Regions from separate parts of the Streptomyces sp. NPDC096040 genome, predicted to be linked through region 1. Evidence: riboswitches for the same ligand, from Rfam matches in the RefSeq annotation. Region 1 holds a riboswitch; the other holds the start of a gene.
The links. Region 1 has a riboswitch for cyclic di-AMP ahead of ABTY98_RS19725 (C40 family peptidase). Riboswitches for the same ligand answer to the same signal wherever they lie in the genome.
Positions count from the first base shown of each region.

Region 2: it holds a riboswitch for cyclic di-AMP, as region 1 does, so the genes downstream of both, ABTY98_RS31375 (M23 family metallopeptidase) here and ABTY98_RS19725 (C40 family peptidase) in region 1, are expected to answer to the same signal.

Region 1 covers NZ_JBEOTA010000013.1:154,989-162,620, reverse strand. Annotated here, with positions in the region: gene ABTY98_RS19735 (ATP-dependent Clp protease proteolytic subunit) at 111-746, shown strand; gene ABTY98_RS19730 (hypothetical protein) at 754-1,062, shown strand; cyclic di-AMP (ydaO/yuaA leader) riboswitch at 1,425-1,606, shown strand; gene ABTY98_RS19725 (C40 family peptidase) at 1,610-2,083, shown strand; gene ABTY98_RS19720 (ATP-binding protein) at 2,117-2,575, opposite strand; gene ABTY98_RS19715 (helix-turn-helix domain-containing protein) at 2,788-3,648, shown strand; gene ABTY98_RS19710 (DUF397 domain-containing protein) at 3,658-3,885, shown strand; gene ABTY98_RS19705 (8-amino-7-oxononanoate synthase) at 3,945-5,072, opposite strand; gene bioB (biotin synthase BioB) at 5,220-6,377, shown strand; gene ABTY98_RS19695 (adenosylmethionine--8-amino-7-oxononanoate transaminase) at 6,370-7,632, shown strand, end outside.
Region 2 covers NZ_JBEOTA010000027.1:129-7,760, forward strand. Annotated here, with positions in the region: gene ABTY98_RS31370 (GntR family transcriptional regulator) at 155-850, opposite strand; gene ABTY98_RS31375 (M23 family metallopeptidase) at 1,063-1,818, opposite strand; cyclic di-AMP (ydaO/yuaA leader) riboswitch at 1,831-1,994, opposite strand; gene ABTY98_RS31380 (M16 family metallopeptidase) at 2,220-3,608, opposite strand; gene ABTY98_RS31385 (M16 family metallopeptidase) at 3,605-5,008, opposite strand; gene ABTY98_RS31390 (DNA gyrase/topoisomerase IV subunit A) at 5,286-7,632, shown strand, end outside.

The DNA.
Region 1 (7,632 bases):
GGCGAGAGCGGAATCCCCACGCAATGCCCTCGCCAGGATCTGTACGTCCTGTACATTTTGTAGTGAGAGTCCGGCCGCTGAGACGCCTCAGCCGCGAGGAGGGGTACGCCATGACCCGACCGTCCGCCCGCTACGTCCTGCCCGAGTTCACCGAACGCACCAGCGCCGGGCAGCGCACTCTTGATCCGTACTCGAAGCTGCTGGAGGAGCGGATCGTCTTCCTCGGCACGCCCGTCGACGAGACCTCGGCCAACGATGTGATGGCGCAGTTCATGTACCTGGAGCACGCGGCGCCTGAGCGGGACATCTCGCTGTACATCAACTCTCCGGGCGGTTCGTTCAGCGCGATGGCCGCGATCTACGACACGGTCCAGTACGTCGGCTGTGACGTGGAGACGATCTGCCTGGGGCAGGCCGGCGCGTCGGCCGCGGTGCTGCTCGCGGCGGGCACACCCGGCAAGCGGTCCGTGCTGCCGGGTGCGCGCATCGTGCTCCAGCAGCCGTCGCTGCCGGAACCGGTACAGGGCCAGCCGAGTGATCTGGTCATCCAGGCGGCGGAGTTGGACCGGATCCGCGCGCTGCTCGAAGAGATGCTCGTCCGGCACACCGGGCGCACGCCGGACCAAGTCCACCAGGACCTGGAGCGGGATCTGGTCCTGGACGCGCAAGCGGCGCTGGCGTACGGGCTGGTGGACCGGGTCGTGCCCAGCCACAGGACCTCCCTCGGTCTGCCGGACGCGGGGTGAGCGGCCGATGCTGCCACCGGAGCTTCCGCCGCTGCCCGCGCTGACCCGCGCCGAGGGCGAGTTGATCGACCGTTACCTGGACGTGGTCGATCTGCTGGGCCGTATCAACCCGGCGCAGAACGAGGACACCTATCGTGGGCTGCGCGCCGCGCAGGCGCTGGTGCGCGCGGCGTCCGAGCTGCGCGACGCACTGGCCCTGATGCACCGACGGGGTGAGACGGAGCTCCACGGGGACACGCTGGCAAGGGCATTGCGGGTACTCGACGGTGAGCGCCGGACCGCCCGCGTCGCACTCCCGCCCGACTGCGTACGGTGACGCACGCGGAAGTCCGGTGCGACACGTCCACCGGCCGACCGGACCGGAGTCGAAACGACCCAAAGGGGTTACCGCCGTTCGGCGGAGGTTGGCGTGGTTTTACCTGACCGCCGAGGTCGCTCGACGTGCGCGCCCGGAGGTGCCCGCGGAAGGCTTCGGCGCAGGTCCGGGGCTACGCAGGGCAGTTGACGGATAATCGAACACAACACTGTCCACCCGAACGGGTGGGTGGTGAGTAAACCCACAAATCCCCGATTCCGTTGGGATTTTCGGACAGGCGTGAGTGAAGATCCCTGTCGACGACAAGCCCCCGCTACAACGGCGGGGCGGTCCGGGCGGACGCCGAGTCCTGCCGCCGCCTGGATGACCGGTCGACGGAAGTGGATCGGCAGGAGTGGAGGACCCAAGCACGACGGGTCGCCGGAACGGTCGCACCATGACCGGGCCGAGCAGCCCTTGGGGTGAAGCCGCGGCAACGCGGCCGGGCAACTTCGCCAGCCCGAATCCGACAGGTCATCCTTCACAGGCGGCTGACGAAGGGTTGCGCATGACTGCGCTCAATCGTGTTCCGTCGTTGATGGCGCGGGCCGGCACGGCCTCGGCGCTCACCATCGCCGCCGTGGGTGGCTCCATCGTGATCCCGGGTGTCGCCTCCGACGCCTCGGCCGCCACGATAGCGACGAAGGCACTTCAGATCGCTGCCTCGAAAAAGGGCTCGCCCTACAGGTGGGGCGCCACCGGGCCGAACCGGTTCGACTGCTCCGGGCTCACGCTGTACTCGTTCAAGAAAGCGGGCAAGAAGCTCCCGCGTACGGCGGCCCAGCAGTACAACAAGACCCGTCACATCTCGGCCGGCAACCGCAAGGCCGGGGACCTGGTCTTCTTCCACTCGGGTTCCAGCGTGTACCACGTCGGCATCTACGCCGGGAAGGGAAGGATCTGGCACGCCCCGAAGACCGGGGACGTGGTGAAGCTCCAGAAGATCTGGACGCGGAGCGTCTGGTACGGCCGGGTCAGCTGACCCCGCCGAGAGTCGGCCGGCAGGAGCTCAGGGCTACGGTTCCTGCTGGCCGGCCACGGTGACCGTGCCGGCCGGTACTGCCCAGGGCAGCTCGATGAAGACGGTCTTGCCGCCCTCCCGGGTGGGGCGCACCCGGAGCTTGCCGCCGCACTCCGCGGTGAGCCAGCGGATGATGACCATGCCGCGCCCGTTGTCCTGCTGCACCGCGGCGGGGAGTCTCTTGGGGAAGCGCGGATGGCTGTCCGTGACGCCGATGCGCAGGTGTTCGTCGCGGTGGAGGACGAGGTCCACCGTGAAGGTGGGTGACTGCCCGAAGGTGTGCTGCACCGCGTTGGTGGCGAGCTCGGAGACAATGAGGCGGATGGTGTCCGCGGTCTCCGTCTCCGGTGGCAGCCCCCATTCCGCGAGGGTGCCCAGCACATAGGAGCGGGCCGCGGAGACCGAGGCGGGATCGCTCGGCAGAGTGACGGATGCTTCCAGGTGGTCTGCCATGGCGACGTCGTCCCTTTCCCACGGGACCGGAGCCCGACACGGCGCGGATGGTTCGAGTACGGTCCCGGACTGGTGCTTCTTCGTCAGACTGCCATTACCAGGGCGGTCAGGGGAGCGATCCACCAAGATATGCATATATCTGTCGCTCGATGCGGTGAACTCTGCGACCTCAGAGCGTATTTGGGCGGCTCGGAAGGAGTAAGGAGTAGCCCATGCAGAACGGTCCCGCGGTACGCCGCCGGAAACTGGGCGCCGAACTGCGCACGCTGCGCACCGGCGCCGGCCTCACGAGCGGCGAGGCCGCTCGTCTGGTGGGCTGGCATCAGTCGAAAGTGAGCCGGATCGAGACCGGCGCCAGCGGTGTGAAACCGGCCGATGTGCGGTTACTCCTCGACGCCTACGGCGTGGTCGAGGGGCAACTGCGGGAGTTGCTGCTGGTGTTGGCGGGGTCGGAGGACACCGCCGGGCGGCACCACTGGTGGCATGCCTATCGCGGGGTGCTGCCGCCCACCTACCGGGATTTCATCAGTCTGGAGTCGCAGGCCAGCGCGATGCGCACGCTGGAGACCTCGGTCGTACCGGGGCTGCTGCAGACCCCCGAGTACGCGCGTGCCGTGACCCGGGCGGCCGTGGACGGGCTCGACGACGAGGCGCTGGACGCCCTGGTGAAGGTGCGTCTGGCCAGGCAGGACGTGCTGCGAAACCGTCCGCCGCTGGAACTGAGCGCGGTCCTTGACGAGGCGGTGCTGCGCCGGGAGGTCGGCGGCCCGGGCGTGATGGCCAGACAGCTGGAGCGGCTGGTGGAGGCGGCCCGGTTGCCCCAGGTACGGCTCCAGGTGCTGCCGTTCTCGGCCGGAGCCCATATCGGCATCACCGGTCCTTTCGTAATCTTCTCATTTCCGAGCACTTCTGATCTGGATGTGGTTGTTGTCGACCAGTTGACGAGTAGCCTCTACCTCGAACGGAAAGAAGACCTCCAGGCGTACGCGGAGGCCTTCAACACCCTTCAGATCCACGCCCTTTCGACCGAGGACTCGTTGGATTACATCGCCGGGATAGGTGACGGCGCGTAAGGAGGCACCATGACTGCACTGCCTCGGAACGTACCTTCAAGTGCTGATCTGCACGGACTGCGGTGGCTGCGCAGCAGCTACAGCACCGGAGCGAACAACTGTGTGGAGACGGCACGGCCGCACTCCGGTCCGCTGACCGGACTGCTCGCCGTGCGCGACTCCAAGGATCCGGCCGGACCCGCGCTGCTCTTCTCCCCCGGGAGCTGGGCGGGCTTCGTGTCGGCGCTCACCGGCTGATCAGCCCGTAACCGACTCCGTATCCGCATATGGGCAAGGCCCGGCCGTGTCACGCCGACTCATGGTCGTGTCTCGCCGATCACCTGTACAGCGCGTTCGATCTCGGCCCCGGAGAGGTCCGCACGGGCGGTCAGCCTGAGCCGTGAGATGCCGTCCGGCACGGAAGGCGGACGGAAACAGCCCACGGCCAGGCCTGCCGTACGGCAGTCGGCCGCCCACCGCACGGCCCCCTCCGGGGACGGTGCCCGCACGGAGACCACCGCGGCGTCCGGACGTACCGCTTCCAGACCCGCGGCGGTCAGCCGTGCGTGCAGTTCCGCGGCGACCTCGCGGGCCCGCACCGCTCGTTCCGGCTCGCGGCGCAGCAGCCGTAGCGCCGCCAGGGCCGCGCCCGCGGCGGCCGGGGCCAGGCCGGTGTCGAAGATGAAGGTCCGGGCCGCGTTCACCAGATGGTCGATCACCCGGGTCGGGCCGAGCACGGCCCCGCCCTGGCTGCCCAGCGACTTGGAGAGGGTCGCCGTGACGACCACGTCGTCGGCGCCGCGGAGCCCGGCCGCGTACGGCGCGCCCCGCCCGCCGTCCCCGAGGACCCCGAGCCCGTGGGCGTCGTCCACGAGCAGCCCGGCGCCGCGCTCCCGGCATGCCTCGGCCAGTGCGGCGAGCGGTGCCGCGTCGCCGTCCACCGAGAACACCGAGTCGGAGACCACGACCGCGGGTCCCTCATGGGTGCCGAGCGCCTTGCGTACGGCGTCCGGGTCGGCGTGTCCGACGACCTGGGTGGCGCCCCGGGCCAGCCGGCAGCCGTCGATCAGGGAGGCGTGGTTGAGGGCGTCGGAGACGATCAGGGAGCCGTGCGGGCCGAGGGTGGTGACGGCGGCGAGGTTGGCGGCATAGCCGGAGGAGAAGACCAGGGCCGCCTCGGACCCGCAGAATTCGGCCAGCTCGCGCTCCAGCTCGGTGTGGAGTTCCGTGGTGCCGGTCACCAGCCGGGAGCCGGTGGAGCCGCCGCCCCAGGTCCGGGCCGCCCCGGCCGCGCCCTCGGCGACCTCCGGGTGGTGGGCGAGGCCCAGGTAGTCGTTGCTCGCCAGGTCCAGCAGCGGGGAGTCGGCGGGGCGGGGGCGCAGGGTCCGTACCAGTCCGGCGCGGCGGCGCAGTTCCGCCTGTTCGTCGATCCAGCCGAACGCCATGGCTCCTCCGGTCATTTTGTAGGCAGTGGACAGACCCTAGCGGCACCGGCAGCCACCCACTGTGTGGCAATACCCACACGTCGAACTGACAGGGTTGTGCAAACTCTCCTTGGCCCGGAGCAGCCTCGTAGTACAGGATCGGCTCTCATGGACCTGCTGAACACGCTGGTGGACAAGGGGCTTCGGCGCGAGCTGCCGACCCGCGAGGAAGCGCTCGCCGTGCTGGCGACCTCCGACGACGACGTGCTCGATGTGGTGGCGGCGGCCGGCAAGGTGCGCCGGCACTGGTTCGGCCGGCGCGTGAAACTCAACTACCTGGTCAACCTCAAGTCGGGCCTGTGCCCGGAGGACTGCTCCTACTGCTCGCAGCGCCTCGGATCCTCGACCGGGATCCTCAAGTACACCTGGCTGAAACCCGACGAGGCATCGAAGGCGGCCGCCGCTGGTCTGGCCGGGGGCGCCAAGCGGGTCTGCCTGGTGGCGAGCGGACGCGGCCCGACCGACCGGGACGTCGACCGGGTCGCCGGCACAATCAAGGCGATCAAGGAGCAGAACGAGGGCGTCGAGGTGTGCGCCTGCCTCGGCCTGCTCTCCGACGGCCAGGCCGAGCGGCTGCGCGAGGCGGGCGCCGACGCCTACAACCACAACCTCAACACGTCCGAGGGGACGTACGGGGACATCACGACCACGCACACGTACGCCGACCGGGTGGACACCGTCACCAAGGCGCACGCGGCTGGTCTGTCGGCCTGCTCCGGTCTGATCGCCGGTATGGGCGAGACCGACGAGGACCTGGTCGACGTGGTCTTCGCGCTGCGCGAGCTGGACCCGGACTCGGTGCCGGTCAACTTCCTGATCCCGGTCGAGGGCACCCCGCTGGCCAAGGAGTGGAACCTCACCCCGCGGCGCTGTCTGCGCATCCTGGCGATGGTGCGGTTCGTCTGCCCGGACGTGGAGGTCCGTATCGCGGGCGGCCGTGAGGTCCATCTGCGCACCATGCAGCCGCTCGCGCTGCACCTGGCCAACTCCATCTTCCTCGGCGACTACCTCACCACCGAGGGCCAGGCCGGCCAGGCCGACCTGGAGATGATCGCGGACGCCGGGTTCGTGGTCGAGGGCGCCGACGAGGTGACTCTGCCGCAGCACCGGGCGGAGGTCGGGGGCGCCGGCTGCGGGTCGCACGCCGAGGCCGGGTGCGGTGCTCATGAAGGGGGATGTGGCACCGCCGCCGCCGACGAGCCGCGCACCGACCTGGTCGCCGTCCGCCGCCGGGGCGCCGGAACGGATCTCGCGCCCAATGCCTGACCTGAGCGTCCCCGAGCTGCTGGAGCTGGACCGGCGGCACGTCTGGCATCCGTACGGACCGATGCCGGGCCGGGCCGAGCCGCTCGTCGTGGAGTCGGCGAGCGGGGTCCGGCTGCGGCTCGCGGACGGCTCGGGCGAGCTGGTCGACGGCATGTCGTCCTGGTGGTCGGCGATCCACGGCTACAACCACCCGGTGCTCAACGAGGCCGCGCGCGACCAGCTCGGCCGGATGAGCCATGTGATGTTCGGCGGGCTCACCCACGAGCCCGCCGTACGTCTGGCGAAGCTCCTTGTCGACATGTCGCCGGACGGGCTTGAGCATGTCTTCCTCGCCGACTCCGGCTCGGTGTCGGTTGAGGTCGCGGTCAAGATGTGTCTGCAGTACTGGCGTTCCCTGGGGCGCCCCGCGAAACAGCGCCTGCTGACCTGGCGGGGCGGCTACCACGGCGACACCTGGCAGCCGATGTCGGTGTGCGACCCCGAGGGCGGGATGCACGAGCTCTGGTCCGGGGTACTGCCCCGCCAGGTCTTCGCGGACGCGCCGCCGACGGAGTACGACGAGTCGTACGCCGACCGTCTGCGGTCGCTGATCGAGCACCACGCGCCCGAACTGGCCGCGGTGATCGTGGAGCCGGTGGTGCAGGGCGCGGGCGGGATGCGGTTCCACTCCCCCGCCTATCTGCGGGTGCTGCGCGAGGCCTGCGACGCGCATGACGTGCTGCTGGTGTTCGACGAGATCGCGACCGGTTTCGGCCGCACCGGCGCGCTGTTCGCGGCGGACCACGCTGCCGTCACCCCGGACGTGATGTGCGTGGGCAAGGCGCTGACCGGCGGTTATCTGACGATGGCGGCGACCCTGTGCACACCCCGGGTGGCCGAGGGCATCTCTCGGGGTGAGGTGCCGGTGCTGGCCCACGGCCCGACGTTCATGGGCAACCCCCTCGCCGCTTCCCTGGCGTGCGCCTCGATCGGTCTGCTGCTGGGCCAGGACTGGCAGGCGGGGGTCAAGCGGATCGAGACGGGCCTGCGGGACGGACTGGCGCCGGCCCTGGACGTCCCCGGCGTACGGGACGTCCGCGTCCTCGGTGCCATCGGGGTCGTCCAGCTCGACCACGAGGTGGACATGAAGGCCGCCACGGCGGCCGCGGTGCGCGAGGGTGTGTGGCTGCGGCCGTTCCGCGATCTGGTCTACACGATGCCCCCGTACGTCACGGGCGACGCGGACGTGGCACGGATCGCGCGCGCGGTGTGCGCC
Region 2 (7,632 bases), on a different contig from region 1:
CTTTGCGCCGGGCATAGTTAATTATCCGCCGGGCACACCGATAGCGCGCCATCGGAAATTCCGGGCGCGCGCGAAATAGGGGCGACGGAGGCCACTGAAGGGCAACGGAAATACTGCTCCACCGAATAACACCCCTTTGTATACGGCGCCCGTGTTAATGCCGCAGGCCCGACACGTTTACGGGATGTTGCGAAGTCCTCACACCGTTCACCCGGTCCGTGCCGCCGGAAAAGCGCAGCCGGTGGGAGATCGTGGACCGCTCGGTGTGCAGCGCGGTGATCGCCCGCGCGCGCTCGCCGTCGCCGCGCGTCACCGCGTCCACGATGGCACCGTGCTCGGCCCAGGACTCCACGGGGTTGACGGGTGCGTCGACGGCGTACATCCAGGCGATCTTGTGGCGCAGCTGGGTGAGTGTCGAGGTCAGGGCGTGGCTGCCGGTGGCCTGGGCGAGCGTCTCGTGGAACCAACCACCCAGGGAGCGCAGGTCCTCGCTGCCGCCCCTGCGGGCCCGTTCCTGGCCCAGCCTGACGAGTCCGCGCAGCACCTTGAGGTGGGCCTCGGTGCGGCGCTGGGCGGCGCGGGAGGCGCCGAGCGGCTCCAGGAGCAGGCGCATCTCCAGCAGGTCGGCGGCCTCCTGCTCGGTCGGTTCCGCGACGCACGCACCCGCGTGCCGACGCGTCACCACGAAGCCCTCGGCCTCCAGGGTGCGCAGGGCCTCGCGGACGGGGACGCGCGAGACGCCGTAGCGACGGGCCAGGAGTTCCTCGGTGAGCCGGCTGCCGCGCTCGTAGACACCCGCGACGATGTCGTCCCGGATCGCTGTGCATACCGAGTGCGCCGGAATCCGCATGTCCGACCTCCGCCTTAATCCCCGTGAAACGCCGCCGAGTGACGTCCGTTCCGTGACTCTATTGCAATGAGCGGGAATTTCCGACGGCGGCCCGGAATCCATGCATATTTTTTGGACACCGGAGTCACGAAAACGACGAAAGCCCCGACTCCGGGGGCCGGGGCTTCGGGGCTCTCGCCAGGTGACGTCACATGGTCATCGCCGTGGTCGGGTCAGACGTTCAGGCCGTGCTTGCGGAGGTAGGCGACCGGGTCGACGTCCGAGCCGTACTCGGGGGTCGTGCGGGCCTCGAAGTGGAGGTGGGGGCCGGTCGCGTTGCCAGTCGCGCCGGAGAGGCCGATCTGCTGGCCGGGGGTGACCTTCTGGCCCACCGTGACGCCGATGGACGACAGGTGGCCGTACTGGGTGTACATGCCGTCGGCCATCTTGATGACGATCTGGTTGCCGTACGCTCCGCCCCAGCCGGTGGTCACGACCGTGCCGGTGCCGACGGCGTGCACCACCGTGCCGCTGGCTGCGTGGAAGTCGATGCCGGTGTGGGCGCCGGAGGACCACAGGGAGCCGCCGGTCTTGTAGCCGGTGGAGACGTACGAGTCGGAGATCGGCGCGACGAAGGCGTTGAGGCGCTTGCGCTCGGCCTCCCGCGCGGCGCGCACCTTGGCCTCGCGCTCCTTCTTGACCTTCTCCGCAGCCTTCTTGCGCGCGGCCTCCTCGGCCGCCTTGCGCTCGGCGGCGGCCTTCTGCGCGGCGGCCTGGGCGTCGATCTGGTCGGCGACGGAGTCGCTGACCGTGATGACCGGGGTGAGGCCGGTCTGCTCGACGGAGTTCTCGGCGGCGAGCGCCGGGGCGGCCGAGACGGTGCCGATGACACCCGTGGCGGTGAGGGCCGCGATGCCGGCGGCCTGCGCGGTGGTGCGCTTCACCCGGCCGGGACGACGGTGCTTCCCGGAGGCGCACATGAACGCCATGTAGAGGCTGGTCCTTTCCTTCCCTCTCGCCTACCGGGTTAGCTGACGGGTTCGGAGCAGGAAGGTCTCCTACGGGCCCCCTCGCGGCTCGCGTGGGCGCCCGATTCACCCCAGGGACTGCATGGGTCCCCGGCTCCCCTGGCTCGCGCCGTACGGGGACTCGGCGATGGCTGTCCGGTGCCGCGGGCGCGGCGCACTGCCTGACGGACAGCCCGGAAGAACCTACGAGGACGTCCTCACAATGCCCAAACGGATCACGGTTTTTGTCGCGTATCCCACAGGGCAGACAGGCAACCTCCGCCCCAATTCGGACATTGGGCGGCCCTGGTGACGCGACAGTCACCAGGGCCGCTGCACGCGCGCGTGCCGCTCGTCCGGCCGCGCTGCTTGCTTCGCTCTGCCTACTCCGCGGCGACGACCGTGACTTCGCCGATACCGAGGGCCTCCACGGGCTCCTTGATCTGCGCCGCGTCGCCGACGAGAACGGTCACCAGGTGGTCCACCGGGAAGGCGTTCACGACCGCCGCGGTGGCCTCCACAGTGCCGGTGGCGGCCAGTTGCCGGTAGAGCGTGGCCTGGAAGTCGTCGGGCAGATGCTGCTCGACCTGGTCGGCCAGGGTGCCGGCGACGGCCGCCGCCGTCTCGTACTTGAGCGGCGCCACGCCGACCAGGTTCTGCACGGCGACGTCACGCTCGGCGTCCGTGAGGCCCTCGGCGGCGAGGGTGCGCAGCACCGTCCACAGGTCCTGGAGCGCCGGGCCGGTGTTCGGGGTGTCCACGGAGCCGCTGACGGCGAGCATCGAGGCGCCGCTGCCGTCGGGGGCGGACCGCAGGACCTGCCCGAAGGCGCGGACGCCGTAGGTGTAGCCCTTCTCCTCGCGCAGGACGCGGTCCAGGCGGGAGGTGAGGGTGCCGCCCAGGCAGTACGTACCGAGCACCTGGGCGGGCCAGACGCGGTCGTGCCGGTCGGGGCCGACGCGGCCGATGAGCAGCTGCGTCTGGACGGCTCCGGGGCGGTCCACGATGACGACACGGCCGGTGTCGTCGGCGGACACCGGGGGAACGGGCCGGGGCTGGGCGGTGGAGCCGCGCCAGGCGCCCAGGGTCTCGCCCAGCAGCTCGTCCAGGTCGATGCCGGTCAGGTCGCCGACGACGACCACCGTGGCGGTGGCGGGCCGTACATGCCGGTCGTAGAAGGCGCGTACGGAGGCCGCGTCGATCTTCTCGACGGTGTCCTCGGTGCCCTGGCGCGGACGGGACATCCGCGCGGTCGACGGGAACAGCTCCTTGTAGAGCTCCTTGGCGGCCCGGCGGCTGGGGTTGGCCAGCTCGTGCGGGATCTCGTCGAGGCGGTTGCGGACCAGCCGCTCGACCTCGCTGTCGGCGAAGGCCGGCGCCCTGAGCGCGTCGGAGAGCAGTCCGAGCCCCTTGCCCAGGCGGGAGGACGGGACCTCCAGGCTGAGCCGGACACCGGGGTGGTCGGCGTGTGCGTCGAGGGTGGCGCCGGCGCGCTCCAGCTCGGCGGCGTACTCCTCGGCGGAGTGCTTGTCGGTGCCCTCGGAGAAGGCGCGCGCCATGATGGTGGCGACGCCGTCCAGGCCGGCCGGCTCGGCGTCCAGGGGTGCGTCCAGGAGCACCTCCACGGCGACGACCTGCTGGCCGGGGCGGTGGCAGCGCAGCACGGTCAGCCCGTTGTCCAGGGTGCCGCGCTCGGGGGCAGGGAAGGCCCAGGGGCGGGCCTCGCCCGCTTGGGGCCGGGGGTGGAAGTCCATGGTGGCGAGCTCGGTCACTTGGCCGTCTCCTCGTCGTCGTGCTCGGCGGTGGCGGCTTCGACCGTGGCCTCGGCCTCGGGGTCCTCGGGTACGTCGGCGTCCTCGACCGCCTCCGGGGACTTGGGCTCGTAGACGAGCACCGCGCGGTTGTCGGGCCGCAGACGGGCCTTGGCGACCTCCTGGACCTCTTCCGGGGTCACCGCGAGGACGCGCTGGACGGCGGTCAGGGCGAGCTGCGGGTCGCCGAACAGGACGGCGAACCGGCACAGTTCGTCCGCGCGGCCCGCGACCGTGCCCAGCCGGTCCAGCCACTCGCGCTCCAACTGGGCCTGGGCGCGCTCCATCTCCTCGGGCGTGGGGCCCTCCTCGGCGAACCGGGCGAGCTCTTCGTCGATGGCGGTCTCGATGACCGGAACCTCGACGTCACCGGAGGTCTTCACGTCCAGCCAGCCCAGGGATGGCGCGCCGGCGAGCCGCAGCAGGCCGAAGCCGGCGGCGACGGCCGTACGGTCGCGCCGTACGAGCCGGTTGTAGAGGCGGGAGGACTCGCCGCCGCCGAGGACGGTGAGGGCCAGGTCCGCCGCGTCGGACGCGCGCGTGCCGTCCTCCGGGAGCCGGTAGGCGGCCATCAACGCCCGCGCGGGCACCTCCTCCACGACGGCCTCGCGCAGCTGCTCGCCGATGACGTCGGGCAGCGAACCGTCACGCGGAGTGGGCTTGCCGTCGTGTGCCTGGATGGAACCGAAGTACTTCTCGATCCAGGCGAGGGTCTGCTTCGGGTCGATGTCGCCGACGACAGACAGGACCGCGTTGTTGGGCGCGTAGTAGGTACGGAAGAACGCCCGCGCGTCCTCCAGGGTGGCCGCGTCCAGGTCCGCCATCGAGCCGATCGGCGTGTGGTGGTAGGGGTGGCCCTCCGGGTAGGCGAGCGCGGTCAGCTTCTCGAAGGCCGTGCCGTAGGGGACGTTGTCGTAGCGCTGGCGGCGCTCGTTCTTGACGACGTCCCGCTGGTTCTCCATCGACTCGTCGTCCAGGGCGGCCAGCAGGGAGCCCATGCGGTCGGCCTCCAGCCAGAGGGCGAGCTCCAGCTGGTGGGCGGGCATGGTCTCGAAGTAGTTGGTGCGCTCGAAGCTGGTGGTGCCGTTGAGCGAGCCGCCGGCGCCCTGGACGAGCTCGAAGTGGCCGTTGCCCTTCACCTGGGCGGAGCCCTGGAACATCAAGTGCTCGAAAAGGTGAGCCAGGCCGGTACGGCCCTTGACTTCGTGCCGGGAACCGACGTCGTACCAGAGGCAGACCGCCGCGACCGGGGTCAGGTGGTCCTCGGAAAGCACCACGCGCAGACCGTTGGCCAAGCGGTGCTCGGTCGCTGTCAGGCCTCCGGAGCCTGTCTCGGCCGTGGTCGTGTGACCCATGGGCATGTACGTCCCTTCACTCGCGCTCACTCGCGGAAGCGGTCTCGAACCGCGGTTTTTCTGCCAGTCCTGCCACTGTATGCAAGCGGGCGGGGGCCCGGCGAAGTTCCCGCACGACGTACGCCCACAGCGGATCGCGTAGCCTGCGTCCGACCCACTCCCGAGCGCCTCCGAGGCACCGGGGCGGGCCGCGGAGACCGGGTCCTGGCCCGGGTTGTCAGTACCGCGGTCCACAATGGTCCGCGTCAGATCCCGTTCACGCATGAGCAAGGAGCCGGCAGCGATGGCCCGCCGCAGCACGAAGACCCCGCCGCCCGACGACTCGTACGAGGAGAGGATCCTCGACATCGACGTCGTGGACGAGATGCGCGGCTCCTACCTCGAGTACGCGTACTCGGTCATCTACTCGCGCGCCCTGCCGGACGCCCGTGACGGCCTCAAGCCGGTGCACCGCCGGATCGTCTACCAGATGAACGAGATGGGACTGCGCCCCGAGCGCGGCTACGTGAAGTGCGCGCGCGTGGTCGGCGAAGTGATGGGTAAGTTGCACCCGCACGGCGACGCGTCGATCTACGACGCGCTGGTGCGCATGGCCCAGCCGTTCTCGATGCGCGTCCCGCTGGTCGACGGCCACGGCAACTTCGGCTCGCTGGGCAACGACGACCCGCCGGCCGCCATGCGGTACACCGAGTGCCGGATGGCCGAGGCGACCAGCCTGATGACCGAGTCGATCGACGAGGACACGGTCGACTTCGCGCCCAACTACGACGGCCAGGAGCAGGAGCCGGTGGCGCTGCCCGCCGCCTTCCCGAACCTGCTGGTCAACGGCTCGTCGGGCATCGCGGTCGGCATGGCGACGAACATGCCGCCGCACAACCTCGGCGAGGTGATCGCGGCCGCCCGGCACCTGATCCGGTACCCGAACGCGGACCTGGACACGCTGATGAAGCACGTCCCGGGCCCCGACCTGCCGACCGGCGGCCGGATCGTCGGCCTGGAGGGCGTCCGGGACGCGTACGAGACGGGCCGCGGCACCTTCAAGATCCGGGCCACGGTTGCGGTGGAGACGGTCACGGCCCGCCGCAAGGGCCTGGTCATCACCGAACTGCCCTTCACGGTCGGTCCCGAGAAGGTCATCGCCAAGATCAAAGATCTGGTCAACTCGAAGAAGCTGCAGGGCATCGCCGACGTCAAGGACCTCACCGACCGCGCGCACGGGCTGCGCCTGGTCGTCGAGATCAAGAACGGCTTCGTGCCGGAGGCGGTCCTGGAGCAGCTCTACAAGCTGACGCCGATGGAGGAGTCCTTCGGCATCAACAACGTCGCCCTGGTGGACGGCCAGCCGCTCACCCTGGGCCTCAAGGAGCTGCTCGAGGTCTACCTCGACCACCGCTTCAACGTGGTCCGCCGGCGCAGCGAGTTCCGCCGCACCAAGCGCCGCGACCGGCTGCACCTGGTGGAGGGCCTGCTGACGGCCCTGGTCGACATCGACGAGGTCATCCGGCTGATCCGCTCCAGCGACAACAGCGCGCAGGCCAAGGAACGCCTGATGGAGCGCTTCTCGCTGTCGGAGATCCAGACCCAGTACATCCTGGACACGCCGCTCCGCCGGCTGACCAGGTACGACCGCATCGAGCTGGACGCGGAGAAGGACCGGCTCACCACGGAGATCGCCGAGCTGACCCGGATCCTGGAGTCGGACGCGGAGCTGCGCAAGCTGGTCTCGGCCGAACTGGCCGCGGTGGCGAAGAAGTTCGGCACCGAGCGGCGTACGGTGCTGCTGGAGGCCTCGGGCGCCCCGGCGGCCGTGGTGCCGCTCCAGGTGGCCGACGACCCGTGCCGGGTGTTGCTCTCCTCGACGGGCCTGCTGGCGCGCACGACGAACGGCGAGCCGTTCCCCGAGGACACCGACGGCAAGCGGGCCAAGCACGACGTGATCGTCTCGGCGGTCCCGGCGACCGCCCGCGGCGAGGTCGGTGCGGTGACCTCGTCCGGCCGTCTGCTCCGCGTCAACGTGGTCGACCTCCCGCAGCTCCCGGAGACGGCGACCGCCCCGAACCTCGCGGGCGGCGCACCTCTGTCCGAGTTCCTGTCCCTGGAGGACGACGAGTCGGTGGTCTGCCTGACCACGCTGGACGAGTCCTCACCGGGTCTCGCCCTCGGCACCGAGCAGGGCGTGGTCAAGCGCGTGGTCCCGGACTATCCGTCCAACAAGGGCGAGTTGGAGGTCATCACCCTCAAGGAGGGCGACCGGATCGTCGGCGCGATGGAGCTGCGCACCGGCGAGGAGGACCTGATCTTCATCACCGACGACGCACAGCTGCTGCGCTACCAGGCCTCCCAGGTGCGTCCACAGGGCCGTCCGGCGGGCGGTATGACGGGCATCAAGCTCACTGAGGGTGCGAAGGTGATCTCCTTCACGGCGGTGGACCCGGCGGCCGACGCGGTGGTCTTCACGGTGGCCGGCTCGCGCGGCACGCTCGACGACTCGGTGCAGACGACGGCCAAGCTGACCCCGTTCGACCAGTACCCGCGCAAGGGCCGCGCCACCGGCGGTGTGCGCTGCCAGCGGTTCCTGAAGGGCGAGGACTGCCTGGCCTTCGCCTGGGCAGGCCCGGTCCCGGCGAAGG